DNA from 2 places in the Mesobacillus sp. QJM3NY_10 genome. Region 2 is predicted to be linked to the other one. Evidence: a T-box and tRNA genes for the amino acid it is inferred to sense, from the RefSeq annotation. Region 2 holds a T-box; the other holds one or more tRNA genes.

Region 1 (11,401 bases), 390 kb from region 2:
GGATCTTATCACTCGCAGTCTGACTCCCACGGATAAGTCTTTGGCATTCGGAGTTTGTCTGAATTCGGTAACCCGATGAGGGCCCCTAGTCCAAACAGTGCTCTACCTCCAAGACTCTTACAACGTGAGGCTAGCCCTAAAGCTATTTCGGAGAGAACCAGCTATCTCCAAGTTCGATTGGAATTTCTCCGCTACCCACACCTCATCCCCGCACTTTTCAACGTGCGTGGGTTCGGGCCTCCAGTTGGTGTTACCCAACCTTCACCCTGGACATGGGTAGATCACCTGGTTTCGGGTCTACGACCACATACTCATTCGCCCTATTCAGACTCGCTTTCGCTGCGGCTCCGTCTTCTCAACTTAACCTTGCATGTAATCGTAACTCGCCGGTTCATTCTACAAAAGGCACGCCATCACCCATTAACGGGCTCTGACTACTTGTAGGCACACGGTTTCAGGATCTATTTCACTCCCCTTCCGGGGTGCTTTTCACCTTTCCCTCACGGTACTGGTTCACTATCGGTCACTAGGGAGTATTTAGCCTTGGGAGATGGTCCTCCCAGCTTCCGACGGGATTTCTCGTGTCCCGCCGTACTCAGGATCCACTCAGGAGGGAACGAAGTTTCAACTACAGGGTTTTTACCTTCTCTGACGGGCCTTTCCAGACCACTTCATCTACCCCGTTCCTTTGTAACTCCATGTTGAGTGTCCTACAACCCCAAGAGGCAAGCCTCTTGGTTTGGGCTATGTCCCGTTTCGCTCGCCGCTACTCAGGGAATCGCGTTTGCTTTCTCTTCCTCCGGGTACTTAGATGTTTCAGTTCCCCGGGTCTGCCTTCAATGCCCTATGTATTCAGGCAAAGATACTGTTCCATTACGAACAGTGGGTTTCCCCATTCGGAAATCTCCGGATCAAAGCTTACTTACAGCTCCCCGAAGCATATCGGTGTTAGTCCCGTCCTTCATCGGCTCCTAGTGCCAAGGCATCCACCGTGCGCCCTTTCTAACTTAACCTAAAAGGTCATTTCTCTATTAATATAGAGAGAAAACTAAAATGGCGATTACTCGGTTTTTCTTGGTTCTTCTTACTTACGATTATCTAGTTTTCAAGGAACAAAAAAGCCTTGAGGCAATTACTCCCTCAAAACTAAACAAACAAGCGTACAACTATGCGGATTGTTAAATCCGCAGTACGAATCGAAAGATTCGCATTCCGATTGCCATTACGGCAATATCCTTAGAAAGGAGGTGATCCAGCCGCACCTTCCGATACGGCTACCTTGTTACGACTTCACCCCAATCATCTGTCCCACCTTAGGCGGCTGGCTCCATAAAGGTTACCCCACCGACTTCGGGTGTTACAAACTCTCGTGGTGTGACGGGCGGTGTGTACAAGGCCCGGGAACGTATTCACCGCGGCATGCTGATCCGCGATTACTAGCGATTCCGGCTTCATGCAGGCGAGTTGCAGCCTGCAATCCGAACTGAGAATGGATTTATGGGATTGGCTCGACCTCGCGGCTTCGCGACCCTTTGTTCCATCCATTGTAGCACGTGTGTAGCCCAGGTCATAAGGGGCATGATGATTTGACGTCATCCCCACCTTCCTCCGGTTTGTCACCGGCAGTCACCTTAGAGTGCCCAACTGAATGCTGGCAACTAAGATCAAGGGTTGCGCTCGTTGCGGGACTTAACCCAACATCTCACGACACGAGCTGACGACAACCATGCACCACCTGTCACTCTGTCCCCCGAAGGGGAACGCCCTATCTCTAGGGTTGTCAGAGGATGTCAAGACCTGGTAAGGTTCTTCGCGTTGCTTCGAATTAAACCACATGCTCCACCGCTTGTGCGGGCCCCCGTCAATTCCTTTGAGTTTCAGCCTTGCGGCCGTACTCCCCAGGCGGAGTGCTTAATGCGTTTGCTGCAGCACTAAAGGGCGGAAACCCTCTAACACTTAGCACTCATCGTTTACGGCGTGGACTACCAGGGTATCTAATCCTGTTCGCTCCCCACGCTTTCGCGCCTCAGCGTCAGTTACAGACCAGAGAGCCGCCTTCGCCACTGGTGTTCCTCCACATCTCTACGCATTTCACCGCTACACGTGGAATTCCGCTCTCCTCTTCTGCACTCAAGTTCCCCAGTTTCCAATGACCCTCCCCGGTTGAGCCGGGGGCTTTCACATCAGACTTAAGGAACCGCCTGCGCGCGCTTTACGCCCAATAATTCCGGACAACGCTTGCCACCTACGTATTACCGCGGCTGCTGGCACGTAGTTAGCCGTGGCTTTCTGGTCAGGTACCGTCAAGGTACCGGCAGTTACTCCGATACTTGTTCTTCCCTGACAACAGAACTTTACGACCCGAAGGCCTTCATCGTTCACGCGGCGTTGCTCCGTCAGACTTTCGTCCATTGCGGAAGATTCCCTACTGCTGCCTCCCGTAGGAGTCTGGGCCGTGTCTCAGTCCCAGTGTGGCCGATCACCCTCTCAGGTCGGCTACGCATCGTTGCCTTGGTGAGCCGTTACCTCACCAACTAGCTAATGCGCCGCGGGCCCATCTGTAAGTGACAGCCGAAACCGTCTTTCAGCTTTCCCTCATGTGAGGGAAAGGATTATCCGGTATTAGCTCCGGTTTCCCGAAGTTATCCCAGTCTTACAGGCAGGTTGCCCACGTGTTACTCACCCGTCCGCCGCTAATCTTCAAAAGCAAGCTAATGAAGATTCGCTCGACTTGCATGTATTAGGCACGCCGCCAGCGTTCGTCCTGAGCCAGGATCAAACTCTCCAAGAAAGAGTTATGAGTTAGCTCATAAAGTTAAAACGTTGGCTCATGTTCTTATAGAAGAAACATGATCATTTATTGTTTGTTGACGCTTGTTTGTTTAGTTTTCAAAGAGCAAGTTGTTCAGTTCGTCGCCCAGAAGCGACTTTATTAATATAACACGCTGATTTGTTATTGTCAACATCATTATTGTTTTTCTTTTTCGTGAAAACTGATGTTTATTTTTTCAATTCAACGTTGTTTTCCTGAAGCGAGATTAAATATACCATGGATAAAATATGTTTGCAATATAATTTTAAGAGAATTTTTCACAATGAGAGAGTTCTTTTTGGTTTTCCGAGTTTCTTCTTATTAAATGCTTTTATTAATAATTTCTCGCTTGTACTCATATAATGCTTTGGACAAACTAATTTACTGAGGTGAATCTATTTGCTGCAATCAATTGCACTTTATCTCTCACTAATCATGGCGATACTATTATTCAGTATTGCCTACATTGAAGCCATTAAAATCGCAAACGCTGAAGGAAAGGTTCACGGAGGAACTTTAATTTTATCCACCGTCTGTGCATTATTGTTTTCAAGGTTCACTTACCTATTCATTTAAAAAAATCCCCTCTTTAAAGGGGATTTTTTGTTTGTACCTTACAGATTTGCAACTATACTCTTACAGTTTTTCTATAGTAGTCTGGTGCAGCAACTTTAAATCTCTCCATATATAAGCCACTTCGATATATTCCTTGCCTGCAATTTTCACAACTTCTTCTCCAGCTTTTTGTGGCTGAAGGCTTTCATAAAATTTTCGGCTTTCATTATCAGCTAACACCCAAACGAGCATGGATTCATAATCTTGCTTTAGCAAATCATCTAAACCCGCTAAAAGCAGCATCAGGCCCAGTTTTCCTCTTTGGTACTCTTTAAGGATATAAATCGCGTACAATTCTCCGTCGGCATTAAACTTCCCTGATCTTTCTTTACCAAAAGATGCAAAGCCAACTATCTCTCCCTCTGGATTAACTGCGACAAAAACTGGAGATGTATCAGCACTTTCTGATAAGCTTTTTTCCCATAAAGGTTTCCTGTCCTCTACCTTTAAAGAATCCAAGTAATCCTGGCTTATCATTCCCTGGTAAGTTTCTTGCCAGCTTCTAACGTGAACCTTGGCAATACCGCTCGCGTCATCTTTCGTAGCTTTTCTAATTTGCACTTTCATCCCCTACCCCGAGATTGATTTGATTTCGGCTTGATTTTTTAGCTTCATCTTTCTTTCATCTACTAAAAACAATGTTATCCCCGCAATAACAACTAATCCTCCGATCACCTGTGTCAAAATTACTTTTTCACCGAGCAGGTAGAAGGCCAATACGGTTGCGCCAACCGGTTCGAAAAGTATGGCCATAGAAATGACTGAGGCGCTGATCCATTTTATAGACCAGTTAAACAATGTATGGCCAAGCAAAGTTGGGATCAACGCAAGCAGGATGAAGTAAACCCAATCACTTGTGGGATATGGGTAAAACGAATCACCCACTGCAATTACATAGAAGAACAAAGTAATTGAACTGATGCTATAGACGATAAAAGTATAGGTTATTAAAGACATTCTCTTTCTGACGGTTTGGCCAAATAAAAGGTAGACGGTTACCAAGGCGCATGCAACAATCGCCAAAAAGTCTCCAAATAGTGCGCTTCCACTTATTTTAAAATCACCCCAGCTGATGATGACGCTGCCGCCGATCGCAATTACTCCGCTTAAAATCGCTTTAACGGATACACGTTCCTTAAAAAACAGATAGGCCCCAACAAATGCAAATAGCGGTTGAAGAGTGACCAGCACAGTTGAACTTGCTACTGAGGTATAGTTTAGCGATTCAAACCAGAGGATAAAATGAAAAGCCAGAAAGATCCCGGCTATTCCAGTGAATACCCAATCCCGTTTCGTAATAAGACGAAGTTCTGAAACATACTTTATAAGAAACACCGGCAGCATTAACAGTACAGAAAAGAATAATCGGTAAAAGGCTATGACTCCGGACGGCGCGGATGAGACTTTGACCAGGATCGCAGAAGTTGAGACTGCCACGACACCGATTGCTACCGCCATATAAGGATTTACTTTAGGTGATTCCATTTCCATTCTCCTTTAAGTAACACAATGTGAATAATATGTATTTTACAATGAAATCGAATTTTTATCTTGAATAAAATTTTATTTTATCAATGAGAAGTTTAGTCCGTCATTTTTAGGGAAAGTAAATACATCTTATCAGGGGCAGGAGAAACGACATGTTATATTCAATTGATATGGAAATTTTACTTAAGTTGGGGATATCCGCTTTCTTGGGCCTGGTCATTGGGCTTGAAAGAGAAATTAAAAGAAAACCGGTTGGCCTTAAAACAAGTCTGGTTATATCGATCGTCAGCTGTCTTTTGACGATTGTCTCAAGTGAATCAGCTTATATGTTCCCAGGGGATGAAGACGTTAATATCACGATGGACCCTCTCCGTTTGGCGGCCCAGATCGTATCGGGTATCGGCTTCCTTGGTGCCGGGGTTATTTTACGAAGAGGAAATGACACAATTTCAGGCCTAACCACGGCAGCGATGATTTGGGGTGCCGCTGGTATTGGAATCACAGTTGGCGCGGGATTTTACTGGGAAGCCATCGCAGGCGTTGCTCTGCTTATCGTAAGTGTAGAATTCATACCGTTTCTGATGAAGTTCATCGGACCAAGACAATTAAGGGAAAAAGAGATCAGGCTCCAGTTTAATGTCAATAGCAGGGAAAGCATTGCCGATATTATTACCAGGATTAAAGGAGAAAAAATCGCTTTGAAAAACGTCCGTATTAAGGATCTTGCAGAGGGAAACCAGCTGGTACAATTGATTGTAACCGTGGACTTCCGCAGAAAGACTACTGATGTGTATGAAGCGGTATCTGAAATGGAAGGCATTAACCGGGTTGAAATTGAAGGGTTGTAGGAAAGCCGCTGAATTGCGGCTTTTAGTTTGCTTATAAAATTTTGTCTTGCATGTCCAGCAAGATGGTTATATAATCTTTCTTGTACCTTATCTATTTAGATACGGGGGATTAGCTCAGCTGGGAGAGCGCAACGCTGGCAGCGTTGAGGTCAGGGGTTCGAGCCCCCTATTCTCCATCCGAAAAAGCCTTGTATATCAAGGCTTTTTTCTTTTTTATTAAGTTTTTCATCAGGAAGATTTTGATTTTGTCGCCGAACTGTCGCCGAAATGGATTTTTTATTAGTTTTATGGCCCATTTTTAGAAAATCACAGACAGGATTATCATTAAACAAGAAATTATTATTATATCTACTTCCCCCTCTGTGAGTATCTTAGTTTTTACAATATAGGTACCATAACTCCCTTTTACTTTCTTCAACTTAATAAATCTAACCGATTCGTATTTGGATTTCTCCTGACGTCTTGATTCTTTCTGGAACCGGCCCTGCTGATCTCTGGACCTGGTACTGACGTCCCTGGATACTTGAGATGCTTGCTTCTGGTTCAACAACTCTGCTATTATCCTCAATTTCTCCCTTTCGGTCATCATGATAATTGACGTCCTTCCCCTCTCCTGTTGTTTTAGGCGACTGTTCCCTCCATAACTCGGTGTGATCCATCTGCCATAAAGGGGAGGGAAGAGGGACGTCACCTTTTTGGTTTTGGCTCATCAGCTTTAAAAATTCCTCCGAATATGCAGCGGTGAATAATGCTGCCCTGATGATTTGGTTCCGATCTAAGGTTGTGGATTGAAACATCTTATCCACATATTGTTGATAACAATCTGCATAACGTACAGTTGGTCTATACATATAACTTTCTTCCCTCAAATAGTGAAAAATCCAGCTAAATGAATAAGCATCAGACCTGCCAGAATCCACTCCATATCAGATTGTTCCTTGGCGTTACAGATTAGTCTTTCTCGTTTTTCCTGTTCTGTTTCTCTCATGTAAAGCCCTCCTTTTTGACGTCTTATGACGTCCTTGAAAAATGATATGAGATTAATTGCTTGTCCTATAACAAAATTATTTAGAGGACAAACATTTTTTTTGAAGAATTTATAACTGAGGTGATTGGATTGGAGACCAAGCTAAAACAGATACTGGTGGAACGGGGATTAAAACAAGGATTTATTGCTGAGAAGGCCGGATTAACTCCTGGGGCTTTCAGTCTTATTGTTAGGGGAAAGTCACTTCCGACTCTTCCTGTAGCTATAAGGATTGCTCGTTCGCTGGATGAAACTGTAGAAAGTTTATGGGGTTATATGGTTGAATAAAGAATATGAATTTCCAAGCGCTTGATAAAATGGTGTATGGAGTGACAATCTTGAATGTGACAATTGCAATAACTTTTCTATCTAGAGGTATAAGAGTACAACGGAGAGGATCCTTTCAAAAAAGAGACAGGACACCCGAAAAGGTTGCAGTTGACTGGATCCAGGAGATAAAAAAGGGAATGGATGTTGAAGGGTTACTTTCTGTCATTGTGGATGGAAAAGAGGATATAACCGAGAAAGTCATTAAACTGTTAAAAGCCCATCTTATTGATTAGGGCTTCTTTTTTGCTTTAAAAGTTATTGGTGATCAATCCGATATAAATTAAGAAATAACTTTAGACAAATGGAAAGGAGTTGTAGTTTTAATATGCACCCTGAAAGTTTAGGAGAGATATTGAGAATGGAAAGGTTTAAAAGAAACCTTACCCAGGAACAAGTATGTGAAGCGCTTCAAATGAATATAAAAACACTAAGTAGGATTGAAAACAATAAAAGTGTACATGGAAAGACGATCAAAAGGTTAATTGATTTTTACAAATTAGAGAATGAAAAATCCCTTCCCGATTGAGTAAGAAATTATTTATTAGCACATCGAACTTTTTACATACCACTACTTAAGTTACCTTGGAGGTAATAACATGTTAGGATCAAACGAAGTTATTTCAGACGCGTTTTTTGAGGCTTTTATACCTGTGATGGAGTCAGTTTTTGTTCCAATATTATTATGGATTATGTTACCTGGATTAGTCACCCAAGTACTACTTAAGATAAAAGGAGCCTACACAATTGGGGCATTTATAGGATTGATTGGGATGTTTACGATAGGGCCGTATTCTAATAGCAGTTTTTTATAATGGTATTCAATTCAAAAAACCCTTCTCGAATGAGATGGGTTTAATTTTTTTTATTGGAGGGATATAATCTTTTGTATACTAACCGGGAGGTTAACAGATGAATAATGAAAGCATAGGTACTCGATTAAGATTAGAACGCTTCAAAAGAAATTTGTCTCAAGAGCAAGTTTGCGAAGAACTTAATATGACAACCAGGACTCTCAGCAATATAGAAAATGACAAAGGAAAACATCGTCAATCAACATTAAAAAAATTAACAGATTTTTATGAGATAGATCATGAAGAAATGGAATAACTCCCTCTTTAAGGCAGCATCTAATTATAAAGCCTAAAATTAAATGTTTTTATTCCGATATATCAGTGTAGCCCACACCAAGGAGATGGATAGATTGAGCTTAGATGCACTGACAGCAAAGATTAACAGATATGTAGAAGACATGGAACTCGCAACCGCTAGGGTTTATATTGAAGAAAATACTGAAATCTTAAAAGAGCATAAAAATATGTTAAATAAGAATGCAAGGGAGTTACTGGATTTCCTGTTAGAAATGCAAGCTGACGGAGGAAAGCCGATAACAAGAAAAGATATGGCAGTCATTAATGCAATTAATACATACGCTAATAAATTCGATGTTAGAGGGATTAAGATGCTTGTTAAGGATAATCCGAACTTGCTCTTACGAAAAGATACACCCGCATACTTGAACACTGATGCGAAAATTATTCTACAAGGCATGGGAGCAATTTAAGGGAATTTCACAAACAGTTAAAAGCCCCACTCAATGAGTGAGGCTTTTTTTATTGAACAAGATACAACTTTTTGTATTTCTTGTTGGCCATAACGATTTCCTCGAACTTCCCGATTTCTTTGATTTCACTTTTTTCTAAGTTGTAGCAAGTAAAATGTGTAAAATGGTCGAACAGTTTGTCTACCTGGACCATGTCATCCTTTCGCATTGGCTGCCGGCAGACTACACAAATCGGTTGAATTTTTTCTCGCGCTCTTTGCATTTCACTCCCCCTCTTATATTTAAATTCAACACTTAAGAGGAGTTAACCTTGTTGTTCACAATATTGATTAATTTATATAAGAGAAAAGCCCCTATCGATTGAAAAAGGCTTTCTTTATTTAAGCAGTAACACCTTTTTGAATCTTTGGTTATCCTTAACAACTTCACCAAATTCACATATTAATGGATAACTCTGATTTTCTTCACGAAATTTGATGAGAAAATACTAAATTTGTAATATTATTGAAATTATAACCAGAAAAGGAGGTCGTTTAAATGGAAGGTAATACAAAAGTAGAAGAAAAAGAAAAAACTGAAGAAGAAATCGAGGAGGAAGACTATCAAAGTTTCCGGACCTTTACTGAAATCTTAGGAAAATCCACTGAAAAAACAGTTAAAGCATTAAATCAAAAAAACTTGCTAGAAAATGTTGCGATTTTTGTTGATTATGACAATGTTTATTGGACGTTAAAAAAACATTATAACCATGATCCAGACCATACAGAACCTGAAAAAAATCTCTTCAATTGTCTTTGGACCAGGTATGGTCAAGACCACGTCCGGAATTTCAGAGTCTACGCTGATTTTCAACAAATTAGGACTAGCCTTACAAACTTGCAGAAAAATAGAGTTCAAATTAGACATGTTTATTCTAACGGAAAAGATGGCGACAACAGAAAGAACTCCTCTGACATTGAACTTTGTATTGACGCAATTGAAAGTACCTATAAGGATCCAAGTATTACTTGTTATGTATTTGTAACTGCCGATAGTGACATGATACCTATCCTTAGCAGAATGATGTATAAAGGGAAAAGAGTAGAGCTTTACTATTTAGCAGATGCAGCTCCCAAGCACGTGGATATGAGTAACTATGTTCATTATAGCCAGGATTTAATGGGCTTCTTAAAAGTTGAAAAGAAAGAATACGATCTAAACGTTCTAGTAATCTCAGCCCTCCAAATAATTGTTGAATGGGGCCGTAAATATGAAACAAGCGATTTATTCCTAGGAACAACATGGTTACGTGGCGAATTATCAAGAAGATTAGGAGTCCCTGAAAACCTTGCGAGTGATCTTATCGAAAAGCTCCAAATGGAAAGTCTCATAGAAGAACATAAGAAGAATTTAAAAGGTGGACAGGTGAAACCAAGCATAAAAGTCTCTGATAAGGGTAATAAATTGTTAGAAGGAAGTGCAACAAAGGAAGTTGCAGCTGCTCAAGAAAAATAAGTAAATTTTTTACATGTTCGCCTTGACGTTCGGTTAGTAAGTAATTTAATATAGGATTACGCTAAATATTCGTTAGCTTATATTCGTTAGTTTATATTCGTTAAAAACTATTCGCTAGATCTATTCGTTAGAAAAAAGACAGGATAATACCTGTCTTTTTTCATATCCTCAGTCACATTTATAAGCCTGATCCATTACATAGTATTGAAAATAAGCCCCTCTTGATTGAGAGGGCTTATTTTTCACTTCAGCAACTTACCTACTGCATCCCAAGTCTGGAACCTGTTATCTCCAGATAGAACGATCACCTTATCTCCCTGGATGTTTTCCTTAGTGCCGCCCACGACATAAACCGTTTTGCCCACTTTCTGACCAACAGCTGTTCCTCTCATGTAAATAGGAGCTCCCATTTTTAATGCAAGTTGGCTTGCAGCTGGGAAGTCCGCCTCACTTAAGATGACAATCGCTTTATCCAACATTTCCTCTTCCTCCTTTGATTTATCCGCAATATTAGCTGGCTTATTAAACGAAATGCCATACCAACGACAAGCAGACCGTGCTTTGACTAGGGCACATCTTTTACGGTAGTCATCAGATTTCAAAAGTTTCAATGATTCAGGATTGGTCATGAATTCCCATTCAACTAAAACAAATACTCCATCTGTTTCCCGGCACATGTGGAGGTCTGTCCAAGTTCCTGGAACGGACGGGAACAACCCATCACCCCAAATCGGATACTTCTCGCGATCAGGGAATTCCTTCTTGTACTCATCAAGGATTATTTGGGCCAGCTTCTTTGCTTCTGAACTTGAGTGCCAATAGAAAACTCCAAAGCCGCGAACGGACCTCTTTCCATTTGCATTCGCATGACTTGAAATACCAATTGCTTTTTTATTCTTGGCATACCGATCGTTGTAAAGGTTGGTCCTGGTTCTTAGAGGAACGTCATTTCCATCAAAGGGCTGAGCTTCATATGTTGGCATTATGCCAGCAAGTAACCTCTTTGTTTCTGCCCCCACTGCACTGTTAAATTCGAACTCAGGAAGACCCAGAACACCCTTGCTTGGTGGATAAGTATTTTTCCCATGTCCAAAATCATTATGGAGCTCTTCTTTCATGTGAATCCTCTCCTTTCAAAGTAAAAAGCCGTCCATTAGGGCAGCTTATAAAATGCATAATATTTAATTTAAAACGGGATACTTATCTTAATTCAGTAAGGAGACGAG
Region 2 (11,401 bases):
CTGCGACCTTTGTTTAACGCTCGCTTCTATTAAATTGATTTCATGCTTGGAAAAGGACTCTGTATCAATTAGCTGCAGCTGTGCCAGCCGTAACATCAGCAGACCAAAGACAGCTATACAAATGGAAATCCAGGCGACCATTCTGTTTTTACGCATAAAAAAACACCTCGTCAAAAGTGTTGACGAGGTGCTGATATTTCAAACATACGGTATTTACTTAATTGTCGTGATGCGAACGTTCATTTCACCGCCAGGAGTCTGGACAGTGACTTCATCTCCAACTTTTTTGCCCATCAAGCTCTTGGCAATCGGAGAGTCGTTTGAAATTTTGCCTTCAAACGGGTCAGCTTCAGCGCTTCCCACGATTGTATAGGATTCTTCATCGCCATCAGGAAGCTCGACAAAAGTTACTGTGCGGCCAAGGCTGACTGCATCTGTGCTTACTTCATCTTCCTGGATGATTTTTGCATTGCGGATCATATTTTCAAGAGTCGTGATACGGCCTTCAACAAAGGCTTGCTCTTCTTTTGCTGAATCATACTCAGAGTTCTCTGAAAGGTCGCCAAAGCTTCGTGCGATCTTGATTCTCTCAACAACTTCTTTACGTTTTACCGTTTTCAATTGTTCCAATTCATGTTCTAGCTTTTCTTTTCCAGCCTGTGTCATAGGAAAAATTTTTTCTGTAGCCAAAATACTTCACTCCTTCTAGTCTTCACAATTCCCCAAAAAATAGATTGTGTAATATTATATTATGTAACCTGAAAAATATACAGGAGCGCGTCCTTCACCAGGGCGCGCGTTTTAAATAGAGCCATTTCAGGCCATTTATTTTTCTCTGGACAAAAGGAAGCACTTTATTCAAGTACTTCCATGTCCACATTATCTATGCTATTGTGTCACAAAAATGATTTTTGTTCAAGAATTGTTTGAATTTTTGTTACCATCAGGTCAATCGCCACATGGTTATGTCCGCCCTCGGGGATAATCACATCTGCATAACGCTTGGTCGGCTCGATGAACTGGTTATGCATCGGCCTGACAACATTCACGTACTGTTCGATGACAGAATCCATTGAACGGCCACGCTCCTTAATGTCACGAAGCAGCCTGCGGATGATCCGCAAATCTGCATCTGTATCAACATAGAGCTTGATATCCATCAAGTTGCGCAGTCTCTCATCCTCAAGGATCAGGATTCCTTCAAGAATGATCACATCTTTGGGCTCGACATGGACAACCTCGCTGGACCTTGTATGGACAGCATAATCATAAACTGGCTTATCAATCGCCTCATAGCGAAGCAGCTTTTGGATATGTTCTATCAAAAGATCATTGTCAAATGCCAGTGGATGGTCATAATTTGTCTTTAAACGCTCTTCCATTGGCAGATGGCTTTGGTCTTTATAATAGTAGTCTTGTTCAATCATCAGGATTGAGTGGCCTTTAAAGCTATCGTAAATCGCTTTAGTTACACTAGTCTTTCCAGAGCCGGAGCCGCCGGCTACACCAATTACAACAGGTTTGCGGTCCATTTAGTTACTTCTCCTTCCGCATCATGTTATTTGGGTAGACAGGCTTGTCCATCTTGAACTTGACGATTTGCAAAGGATGACGGGCTACATCCAGTTCATTGCCATCTTCATCCCAAATCTTCTCAACGACATGAGTGAAGTTCTCGATTTCTGGACCAAAGAATTCAACCTCATCGCCTGGCTTGAAGTAGTTTCTTTGCTGAAGTGTTACCATTTGCGTCTCAGCATCGTAATCAAGCACAAGTCCGGCAAAATCGAAAGTTGTCTTTTTGCTATGGTTTCCAAACATTTGCTCTTTATACCCAGGAACTCCCTCAAAGAAGGCAGTTGCTGTCTCACGATTCGCACATTTGTCCAATTCTTCAAGCCATTCCTGCTTGATGACAAAGTTCTCAGGGTCTGCGCAATAAGCATCAATCACTTTGCGGTATACACTGACTACCGTCGCTATATAGTGGATCGACTTCATGCGGCCTTCGATTTTCAAGCTGTCTATTCCAAGGTCAATCATGCGTGGAATCGATTCGATCAGCTTAAGATCCTTTGGGCTCATCGCAAATGGAGAGTCACCTTCAGCAAACAAGGCGTTTTCTTCATTTCCTTCAAGTGTGTACAAGTCATAGTCCCAGCGGCAAGACTGGCAGCAGCCGCCGCGGTTAGAATCACGTGCTGTCATGTGATTGCTCAATGTACAGCGGCCTGAGTATGCAATACACATTGCTCCATGGATGAAGGTTTCGATTTCGATATCTACTTTTTCCTTCATTTCCTTGATTTCATCAGCACTTGTTTCACGCGCAAGAACAACACGCTCAAGACCTTCTTCCTTCCAGAACTGGACAGCCTTCCAGTTTGAAAGGGATTGCTGTGTGCTTAAGTGTACTTCAATCTCTGGAGCGACCCTGCGGCAAGTTTCGATGATCAGAGGATCAGCGACAATGATGCCGTGCACGCCAGCTCCCTTCAAGCCTAATAGATAGTCTTCAAGACCATCGATGTTTTCATTATGTGCGAAGATGTTTGTTGTGACATAGATTTTGGCGCCATATTCCCTGGCAAACTCTACGCCCTCCTTCATTTCTTCGAATGTAAAATTATCTGCGTTCGAGCGCAAACCATACTCCTGCCCGCCGATGAAGACGGCATCTGCACCATACTGTACGGCAATCTTAAGTTTTTCAAGATTACCGGCTGGCGCAAGCAGTTCTGGTTTCTTCACGATCACACGCTTCCCGTCAACAATTTGCGAGATATTATCTGCTACTGCTGTCATTACGCAACCTCCTCATAGTTCTTACTGTTAATAAACCGTCTCTTTGAAAAAGAATCCTGTATCCAGTGGGCGGTTTGGCGGCTGCAGTTTTTCCGCTGCTTCAAGCAAGCCGTCTTTTTCTTCATCGTATTGGTCTGGGTCTTCAACAGCCAAATCAATGGCTTTGCGATAAAGCTTTGTAACTTCCAGAATATATTCAGGGCTCTTCAGGATGCCGTCAATTTTAAAAGAATCGACTCCAGCTTCCACAAGCTCCGTTAGTTCGTCAATAATGCAAATATCGTTAGGACTCATGATATGAGTGCCATTTTCATCCTCGAAAATAGGGTATTTATTTTCTCGCTCTTTATCATGAAGGAACATATTGCGTTCTTGTTTGCGGTTCTCAACTTCAAGCGCTTTGCCTTGGTATTCAAAGTAATGTCCGAGCAATGGTCGTTTAGACTGGAACATGTTCATCATTCCGTGAATCTGCACCTCGATTTCAACCTCGGCATTTTCCTTAGTCTCAACAATAGCGTCCATATTGATTTCCCTTGCAAGAACGGCACGTTTTGCACCCTTCTTGCCCCAATAGTTGCAAGTATACCAGTTCGTGCCTGTTGTTTCCGTGCTCCAATGAAGCTTTATTTCCGGGGTATTTTCCTTTGCGGCCATCAGTACTGCCGGGTCGCCGAAAGTAACTCCGTCGGCATGGACATCCTTAAGGAAAGTCAGGTATTCACCAAGTAAGTCCACTTTTTCATTGTGGAATAACGCGTTCATAGCGACATACACTTTCTTGCCTTTTGAATGTGCCAGTTCGATTGCCTGCTTTACGTCTTCACGGTTAAATTCACCAGCGAGCCGCAGGCCGAATTTCTGTTCACCAATCAAGAAAGCATCTGCTCCCGCCTCCGCCAGTGGAATAATATCCTCAACACTCTTTGGAGTTACCAATAATTCAGGTTTATTCATTCCGTTCACCTCTTCTTACTAACCGCTATCCCGTCGCCTATCGGCAGTATGACAGTATCATACTCCTGATTGGCAGCAAGCCAGCGGTTGAATTCGTCTATTTTTTTAACCAGGCTGCGAAGTCTTCTGCTATCTGCCTCCTGATTATATACAAGCCCTTTAAAAAGGACATTATCCGTAATGATCATGCCTCCAGGCTTTAAATGCCTTGAGTATATTTCAAAAAAACGCTTATACTGGCCCTTTGCAGCATCAATAAAAATGGCATCAAATGGAGCATGGCCGGCAACTTCCTCTTCAAGCTCAAGCGCATCACCACTGATTTGGATGATCTGCTGCTGCATGTCTGCCCTCTTAATATAATCAACAGCAAGCTTAAACCGTTCCTCATCCCGTTCCAAAGTGACGATCTTTGTTTGCGGCAGGGCGAATGCCATCCTTAGTGCTGAATAGCCAATTGCAGTCCCTACCTCCAAAATCGCTTCCGGCTGCTGTATTCTCAAGAACTGCAGCATGGTTTCAATACCTGCCGGCTCCATGATTGGAACTCCGTTTTGATGGGCATATTCCTCCATCTCTGCAACGAGGCCATTCCGGGATTGTATAAGAGAATCTATATAACTTTGCAGCTCTAGACTAAGCAAGCTGCTTCACCTCTATTCAAAGGCCTAAGATCAGCCAGAGTAGATATATTAAATGACTGTCCAAGCATGAAAAAAATAGCGTTCACAGGTTTAGAGAGAACACCGCCAGGCAGTATGCCATACAGGTCCATAAGCTAAATAAGCTACAACTCCTACTTCTGCAATGCACGCTATCAAATAAATCGGAGCTCCCACTCGGAGCTTACGGTAGACAGTAACATTACTATTGAATCTAGAAAAAAACACTTGAATTATTTTATCACAATAAGAAGGGAAATGCTAACCTTTCTGCATTTCCCCTTTTATTTACTGTTATTTTTTGTTTGTTATATGTTCGTTCACTTTGCGATTATGCTCTGCAAGTGTTTTAGAGAAGAGCACATCTCCTGTAGACGTTGCAAGGAAATACATATCATCTGTGTCGGCAGGTGCCAGAGTGGCTTCAATCGACATAACCCCTGGATTGGCGATTGGGCCTGGCGGCAACCCCTGGATTTTATAGGTATTATAAGGGTCATCAATTTCAAGATCCTTGTAAAACACCCGGTCTTTATGTTCTCCGTGCGCATATAGGACAGTAGGGTCTGTTTGCAGCATCATACCGTCTTCCAGGCGATTATAGAAAACGCTCGCGATTTTATCGCGGTCAACTTTTTCAGTCGCTTCTTCCTCAATGAGCGATGCCATCGTCATCAATTCATGTGTCGTCATTTCTTTTTCTTCCATCTGGCCTCTGAATTCACCGAGAACTTCCTTAGTCTTAGTCAACATGACAGTAACGATTTCCTCGACCGTTGGCTTTTCAGAATAGAAAGGATAAGTTGCCGGGAACAGATAGCCTTCAAGCGGATACTTCACATTTTCTTTTAATATGTCTTCCGTCAGAACGTCTGGATATCTACCCATCATTTTTGTGATGAACTCTTTATCGTTGAGCTGTTTAAAAATCTCTTCTTCATTTTGCTGTGTCTTTTCCGCAATAATTCCAGCGATTTGCTTTAACTGCTTTCCTTCAGGAATGGTAATTTTCATGACCACTTCCTGCATGACTTTACCAGTTTTCAAGCTCAAAATTATTTCTGGAAGTGTCATGGACGGATTCATTTTGTAATCCCCGGCCATAAAACCTGCTTCATTTTTAAATTTCACATAGTATTTGAAAACTCTCGCATCCCGGATTACACCATTTTCCTCCAATATCTTTCCGATTCCTGTAGTAGAGGAGCCAATCGGGATATTGACATCAATCGTCTTCTCGCTGGATGCATCTACCGGCTTAAGGGCTTCTTTAATATAATAATATCCGCCTCCGCCTACTGCCCCGATGAGCAGGATACCGACGATCGCCGTGATGAATACGATCTTCCTAACAATTCTTGCTTCCTTTTGCTGTTCAACCAACCTCTCAGCAATCAACTTCTTTTTATCTAGTTTACTATTTTTTTCGTCAGACATAACTTCCCCCTCCAGTTAACAATGTTAATTTCCTGGATACTCTCTATTTTCACATCTCGAACCATTATACTATATTTTTAATTTCTATTTGCAAATAATTACGAAAAAATACCACTAGCGACAAATAAACCAAAATTTCGACAGCGCTAATAAGGCGTGTGAGAACAGAAGTCAGTGCCTTTTGCGGGGAAGGGTGCTGGCATAATGAAGGTCAATTTAGATTATCTATCGGACACTAACACAAGATTCTTCCCTCTGTTTGTCCGATAGCGCCTTCCTATTGGACACTTTCCTCAGATTCTCCTCGCAGTTTGGCCGATAGAGCCCTTCTATCGGACACTTTCCTCAGATTCTGCACCCTGTTTGTCCGATAGAGCCCTTCTATCGGACACTTACAAAGATTCTTCCCTCTGTTTGTCCGATAGAGCCTTCCTATCGGACACTTTTCAATTAATCTTCACCCCTGTTTGGCCGATAGTTTTACTGTTAAAAAATAAAGGACCAGGCATCATTCGCCTGGTCCAATTGTAGTATTCTATTCTTCGTCTTGCTCTGCAAGGAATGTTTCTAGCATTTCTTCGATCATGTCCCATTCTGCGTCCGTTTCGATTGGCATTAGATCGCCATCTTCGTTGTCTTCTGACGGTGTGAATGCTGATGCGTGGATTTCGATTTCTTCGTCATCGTTATCCTCTGCACCTACTGGATAATAAAGCACATATGACTTGCCAAATTCATCAGAGTCAAATGTGAAAAGTACTTCGCATAGTTGTTCGTTGCCGTTTTCGTCTACTACTGTAATGTTGTTTTCGCCGTGATCCATTGTAGTCACCTCAATTTAATTTTGGCTGTTTAAATAGCCTTGTAGAATCATCATTGCGGCCATTTTATCAATGACCTTTTTCCTTTTTTTGCGACTCAAGTCTGCCTCGAGCAAAACCCGCTCTGCAGCCACTGTCGTCAGACGCTCGTCCCAGAGGATGACAGGGACGCCGAACCTTTCCTCCAATTCACGGGCAAAGAATTGGCTCGCTTCTCCGCGTGGCCCAATTGTGCCGTTCATGTTTTTAGGCAGCCCGACGACAACTTTGCTGACTTCGTACTCTTTTATTATTTTACCTAATTCATCGAAACCAAACACATTTTCTTCTTCGTTGATTTTCAATGTTTCAAGTCCCTGAGCAGTCCATCCCAGTTCATCGCTCAGCGCAATGCCGACTGTTTTTGAGCCGACATCCAGTCCCATCGTACGCATTTATTTCCCCTCTCGGTGGTTCCTTAAATAGGCTTTGACCAGTTCCTCGATAATTTCATCCCGCTCCAGTTTGCGGATGATATTGCGGGCATCCCGATGGCGGGGAATATAGGCCGGGTCGCCAGAGAGCAAATAACCGACAATCTGGTTGATCGGGTTATATCCCTTTTCCTGCAATGCTTCATACACCTGCAGCAGGACTTCATTGACGTCATGCTCAAAAGGCTCTTCGGGAAAATTAAATCTCATCGTCTTGTCAAACGAGCTCATCGAATGCACCTCTCTCTCAAAAAATAGCCGGTAAAATTTTCTTCAAGTTACCTTTCATTTTACACTACTTTACTTTTATATCAAATTGATTTTACCCATTCTTCGGCAAATTGAAGCGCATTGTCGAGTTTTGATGGGTCCTTCCCGCCAGCCTGGGCCATATCCGGACGGCCCCCGCCGCCTCCGCCGCAAATTGCCGCTGCTTCCTTGATCAGTTTTCCAGCCTGGTAACCTTGCTTGATCAGATCATCTGTCACTGCAGCAATCAGATTCACTTTGCTGCCGTCGGTCATGCCTAGAAGGATGACAGCTGAACCTAGCTTTTGCTTCAAGTCATCAGCCATATTACGAAGGCTGTTCATATCTGCAGCCTGAACACGTGCTGCAAGCAGCTGGACACCATTGACTTCTTTGACCTTGGAAGTAAGGCTTCCTGCTTCAATATTACCCAATTTTGCTGATAGAGATTCATTTTCGCGCTGAAGCTGCTTCATTTCAACAAGCATGGAATCAATTCTGTTCGAAACTTCTTTTGGAGACGTCTTCAATTTAGATGCTGCGTCCTTCAGAATACTAATCTGGTCATTAAGCACTGTGTAAGCTGCTTCGCCTGTTACAGCTTCAATCCTTCTTGTTCCAGCACCAATACCGCTCTCGGATACAATTTTAAATAATCCGATGACAGAAGTGTTAGGAACGTGGCAGCCGCCGCAAAGCTCAAGGCTGTAGTCGCCAACTTTTACGACACGGACAATATCGCCGTATTTTTCACCGAACAATGCCATTGCGCCCATTGATTTTGCTTCAGCAATCGGCTTGAAGCTAGTCTCAACCTGGATACTTCTCCAGATTTTTTCGTTGACGATTGATTCTACTTGCTCAAGTTCTTCCGCAGTCACCTGACCAAAGTGAGAGAAGTCGAAACGCAGTCTATCAGGCTCGACTAGAGAACCTGCCTGGTTTACGTGACCGCCAAGCACATCCTTCAATGCCTGGTGGAGCAAGTGTGTTGCAGTATGGTTCTTGATGATTCTCGCACGGTTATCCTGGTCAACTTTAGCTGTCACTTCAAGGCCCTTCGTAACTGCCCCCTCTACTACCACTGCATGGTGAAGGTTTTGGCCGTTAGGAGCTTTCTTTACATCCTTGACTGATAGCTTCACGCCATTTGCTTCGATTGTTCCTTTATCAGCGATCTGGCCGCCGCTTTCTGCATAGAAAGGTGTGTTATCAAGGATGAAATGAACCTCATCGCCTGCCTTCGCTTCCTCAACAAGCTCGCCTTCCTTGACTAATGCAACAATCTTGCTGTTTGTTTCAAAATTATCATAGCCTACGAATTCGCTGCTTTCTTTGATGTCACCAAGAATGCCACCTTGGACCTGCATGGAACCTACATCCTGTCGGGCAGCACGAGCCCTTTCACGCTGCAGCTCCATTTCTTTTTCAAAGCCTACATGGTCGACCTTCAAGCCTTCTTCTTCAGCATACTCTTCTGTTAATTCCACTGGGAATCCGTATGTGTCATAAAGGCGGAATACATCCTCGCCCTGCACCATGCCGCTGCCTTTTTCCTTTTCCTTCTTGATCAGCTCAGATAGAATTGCAAGTCCTTCATGAAGTGTTTCATGGAAGCGGTCTTCTTCGTTCTTGATGACCTTCTGGATAAAATCTGTCTTTTCATTTACCTCTGGATAGAAGTCATGCATGATTTCACCGACAACCGGCACCAGCTCGTACATGAACGGACGGTTGATGTTCAGTTTCTTCGCGTAACGGACAGCGCGTCGCAGCAATCTGCGAAGTACATATCCGCGGCCTTCGTTTGATGGAAGCGCACCGTCACCGACAGCAAATGCAACCGTACGGGTGTGGTCAGCAATTACTTTGAACGCCTCATCCTTCTCCTTGGACTGTCCGTATTTTTCACCAGAAAGTTCTTCAGTCGCATTGATGATCGGCATGAACAGATCTGTTTCAAAGTTTGTAGGAACGTCCTGGACAACAGAAGCCATGCGCTCTAGTCCCATGCCTGTATCAATATTTTTCTTCGGCAGTGGAGTATATGTTCCATCAGGGTTGTGATTGAACTCGGAGAACACTAGGTTCCAAACTTCTAAATAACGGTCATTTTCTCCACCAGGGTATAATTCTGGATCTTCAGGGTCATTGCCGTATTCAGGTCCTCTGTCATAGAAGATTTCCGTGTTCGGACCACTAGGACCTTCACCGATATCCCAGAAGTTCCCTTCAAGGCGGATGATTCGCTCTTCAGGAACACCGACTTTTTCTCTCCAAATATTGAAAGCTTCGTCGTCTTCAGGGTGAATTGTCACGGACAGTTTCTCTGGATCAAAGCCGATCCATTTTTCATCCGTAAGGAATTCCCATGCGAATTCAATTGCTTCTACCTTGAAATAGTCGCCAATCGAGAAGTTCCCGAGCATTTCAAAAAACGTATGGTGGCGTGCTGTCTTGCCGACATTTTCGATATCGTTCGTACGGATTGATTTCTGTGCGTTTGTGATCCGTGGATTTTCCGGTACGACACGGCCGTCAAAATACTTTTTCAGTGTTGCAACACCACTGTTGATCCAAAGCAAGGAAGGATCATCATGCGGTACAAGCGACGCACTCGGTTCGATTGCGTGGCCTTTCTCCTTAAAATAATCAAGATACATTCTTCTGATTTCAGCACCTGTCAGTTTCTTCATAAAACTAACCTCCTAAACCCAAGTGAAATTTAAGCTTTCAGGGATTTTAGGCAACAAAAAAAGCCCTCATCCCTGGACAGGGACGAGAGCTTGCTCGCGGTACCACCCTGATTATGGACACAAATACGTGCGCCCATCTCTCAAAAACGCTTTAACGCAGCTGCTACGGCAGGTTTTGCCTGCACTCCGGAATAGCTTTCTGTTATCCTTCATCGGGAATTCTTGCAGCCTGGGAATCCCTCTCTGGACGATGGTCTATAACATACTCGTTCCTTCTACATTTTTCGAATTATTAATCTATAGCCGAATTATATATAGCTCCTTGCACTTTGTCAAACGACTTGCAAAAAATTATGATGGACGCTCTTTCTTTCTTTCAACTATGATATGGTCTTTTGCGTGAATTAGTGCCGCTCTTAATACCACAAGGACGGGAACGGCAAGAATCAATCCAAGGATGCCGCCAACCTCTTCCCCCGCCAGCAGTGCAAACATGATCATCAGCGGATGCATGTGCAGGCTTTTGCCGACAATCAGTGGGGAAAGGATATTTCCCTCGAGGAACTGAAGCGAGAACACGATCACGAGTGATAAAAGGACCATCTTCACCGACATTGTCGCGGCAATGATTACAGCTGGAATAGCTCCAATGATCGGGCCGAAATAAGGGATCACATTCGTTATCCCGACAATCGCTCCAAGCAGCAGCGAATACTTTATGCCTGCCAGCCAAAAAAACAATGAGGATAGCACTCCAATTATAAGGCATATGAGCAGCTGTCCGCGGATATAGCTGCCCAGGGATTTGTCGACTTCATGCAGGAACTTAGTGCCTGGCTGTCTCCACTGCCGTGGGGTGAGATACCACGCCGCTTTTTTCATGACGTCGAAATCCTTCAGCATATAAAAAGCAATAAACGGGATCACGGCAATCGTAAGGATGGAATTAATGATATCCATCAGGAATGTCATCGTACCTGCGAGCACACCATCAAGCCATTGCTCCATCCGATTAATACCATCCTCGATTCTTTCGTGGATACCTGCCGGCCATGTCGAAGTCTGGTCAACGATATTATTGACCATTTGTTTATACTGCTCAGCGAAATACGGAGCATTTTCCGCAAGGTCGCCCAGCTGGTGGATCAGCGCTGGTATGCCTTTGTAAAAAGCAAAGCCGGCTCCGCCAAAGAACAAAATATAGATGATCAAGATAGAAACTCCGCGATGAAGCCCCTTTTGGTGAAGAGCTTCTACAATAGGATGCAGCAAATATGTAATGAAAGCAGCCACGGAAAAAG

The links. The T-box of region 2 lies ahead of alaS (alanine--tRNA ligase). A T-box ahead of a tRNA ligase gene usually reads a tRNA of that ligase, here a tRNA-Ala.
Region 1: it encodes a tRNA-Ala, which carries the amino acid that the T-box ahead of alaS (alanine--tRNA ligase) is inferred to sense. The anticodon was not compared.

The regions. Positions count from the first base shown of each region.
Region 1 covers NZ_CM149675.1:3,806,854-3,818,254, forward strand. The annotation lists rRNA gene AC0VX7_RS19210 (23S ribosomal RNA) at 1-1,013, opposite strand, end outside; rRNA gene AC0VX7_RS19215 (16S ribosomal RNA) at 1,241-2,791, opposite strand; gene AC0VX7_RS19220 (hypothetical protein) at 3,212-3,388, shown strand; gene AC0VX7_RS19225 (N-acetyltransferase family protein) at 3,449-3,988, opposite strand; gene AC0VX7_RS19230 (DMT family transporter) at 3,998-4,912, opposite strand; gene AC0VX7_RS19235 (MgtC/SapB family protein) at 5,068-5,763, shown strand; tRNA gene AC0VX7_RS19240 (tRNA-Ala) at 5,867-5,939, shown strand; gene AC0VX7_RS19245 (hypothetical protein) at 6,192-6,614, opposite strand; gene AC0VX7_RS19250 (hypothetical protein) at 6,629-6,751, opposite strand; gene AC0VX7_RS19255 (helix-turn-helix transcriptional regulator) at 6,872-7,078, shown strand; gene AC0VX7_RS19260 (hypothetical protein) at 7,129-7,353, shown strand; gene AC0VX7_RS19265 (helix-turn-helix domain-containing protein) at 7,446-7,646, shown strand; gene AC0VX7_RS19270 (hypothetical protein) at 7,717-7,932, shown strand; gene AC0VX7_RS19275 (helix-turn-helix domain-containing protein) at 8,030-8,227, shown strand; gene AC0VX7_RS19280 (hypothetical protein) at 8,322-8,681, shown strand; gene AC0VX7_RS19285 (PLC family EF-hand domain-containing protein) at 8,731-8,943, opposite strand; gene AC0VX7_RS19290 (NYN domain-containing protein) at 9,219-10,175, shown strand; gene AC0VX7_RS19295 (N-acetylmuramoyl-L-alanine amidase family protein) at 10,418-11,293, opposite strand.
Region 2 covers NZ_CM149675.1:3,421,783-3,433,183, forward strand. The annotation lists gene AC0VX7_RS17315 (peptidoglycan D,D-transpeptidase FtsI family protein) at 1-156, opposite strand, end outside; gene greA (transcription elongation factor GreA) at 214-690, opposite strand; gene udk (uridine kinase) at 897-1,532, opposite strand; gene AC0VX7_RS17330 (peptidase U32 family protein) at 1,537-2,805, opposite strand; gene AC0VX7_RS17335 (peptidase U32 family protein) at 2,833-3,762, opposite strand; gene AC0VX7_RS17340 (O-methyltransferase) at 3,768-4,406, opposite strand; gene mltG (endolytic transglycosylase MltG) at 4,719-5,861, opposite strand; gene AC0VX7_RS17350 (DUF1292 domain-containing protein) at 6,397-6,684, opposite strand; gene ruvX (Holliday junction resolvase RuvX) at 6,700-7,116, opposite strand; gene AC0VX7_RS17360 (IreB family regulatory phosphoprotein) at 7,117-7,386, opposite strand; gene alaS (alanine--tRNA ligase) at 7,467-10,100, opposite strand; T-box leader at 10,176-10,387, opposite strand; gene AC0VX7_RS17370 (AI-2E family transporter) at 10,452-11,401, opposite strand, start outside.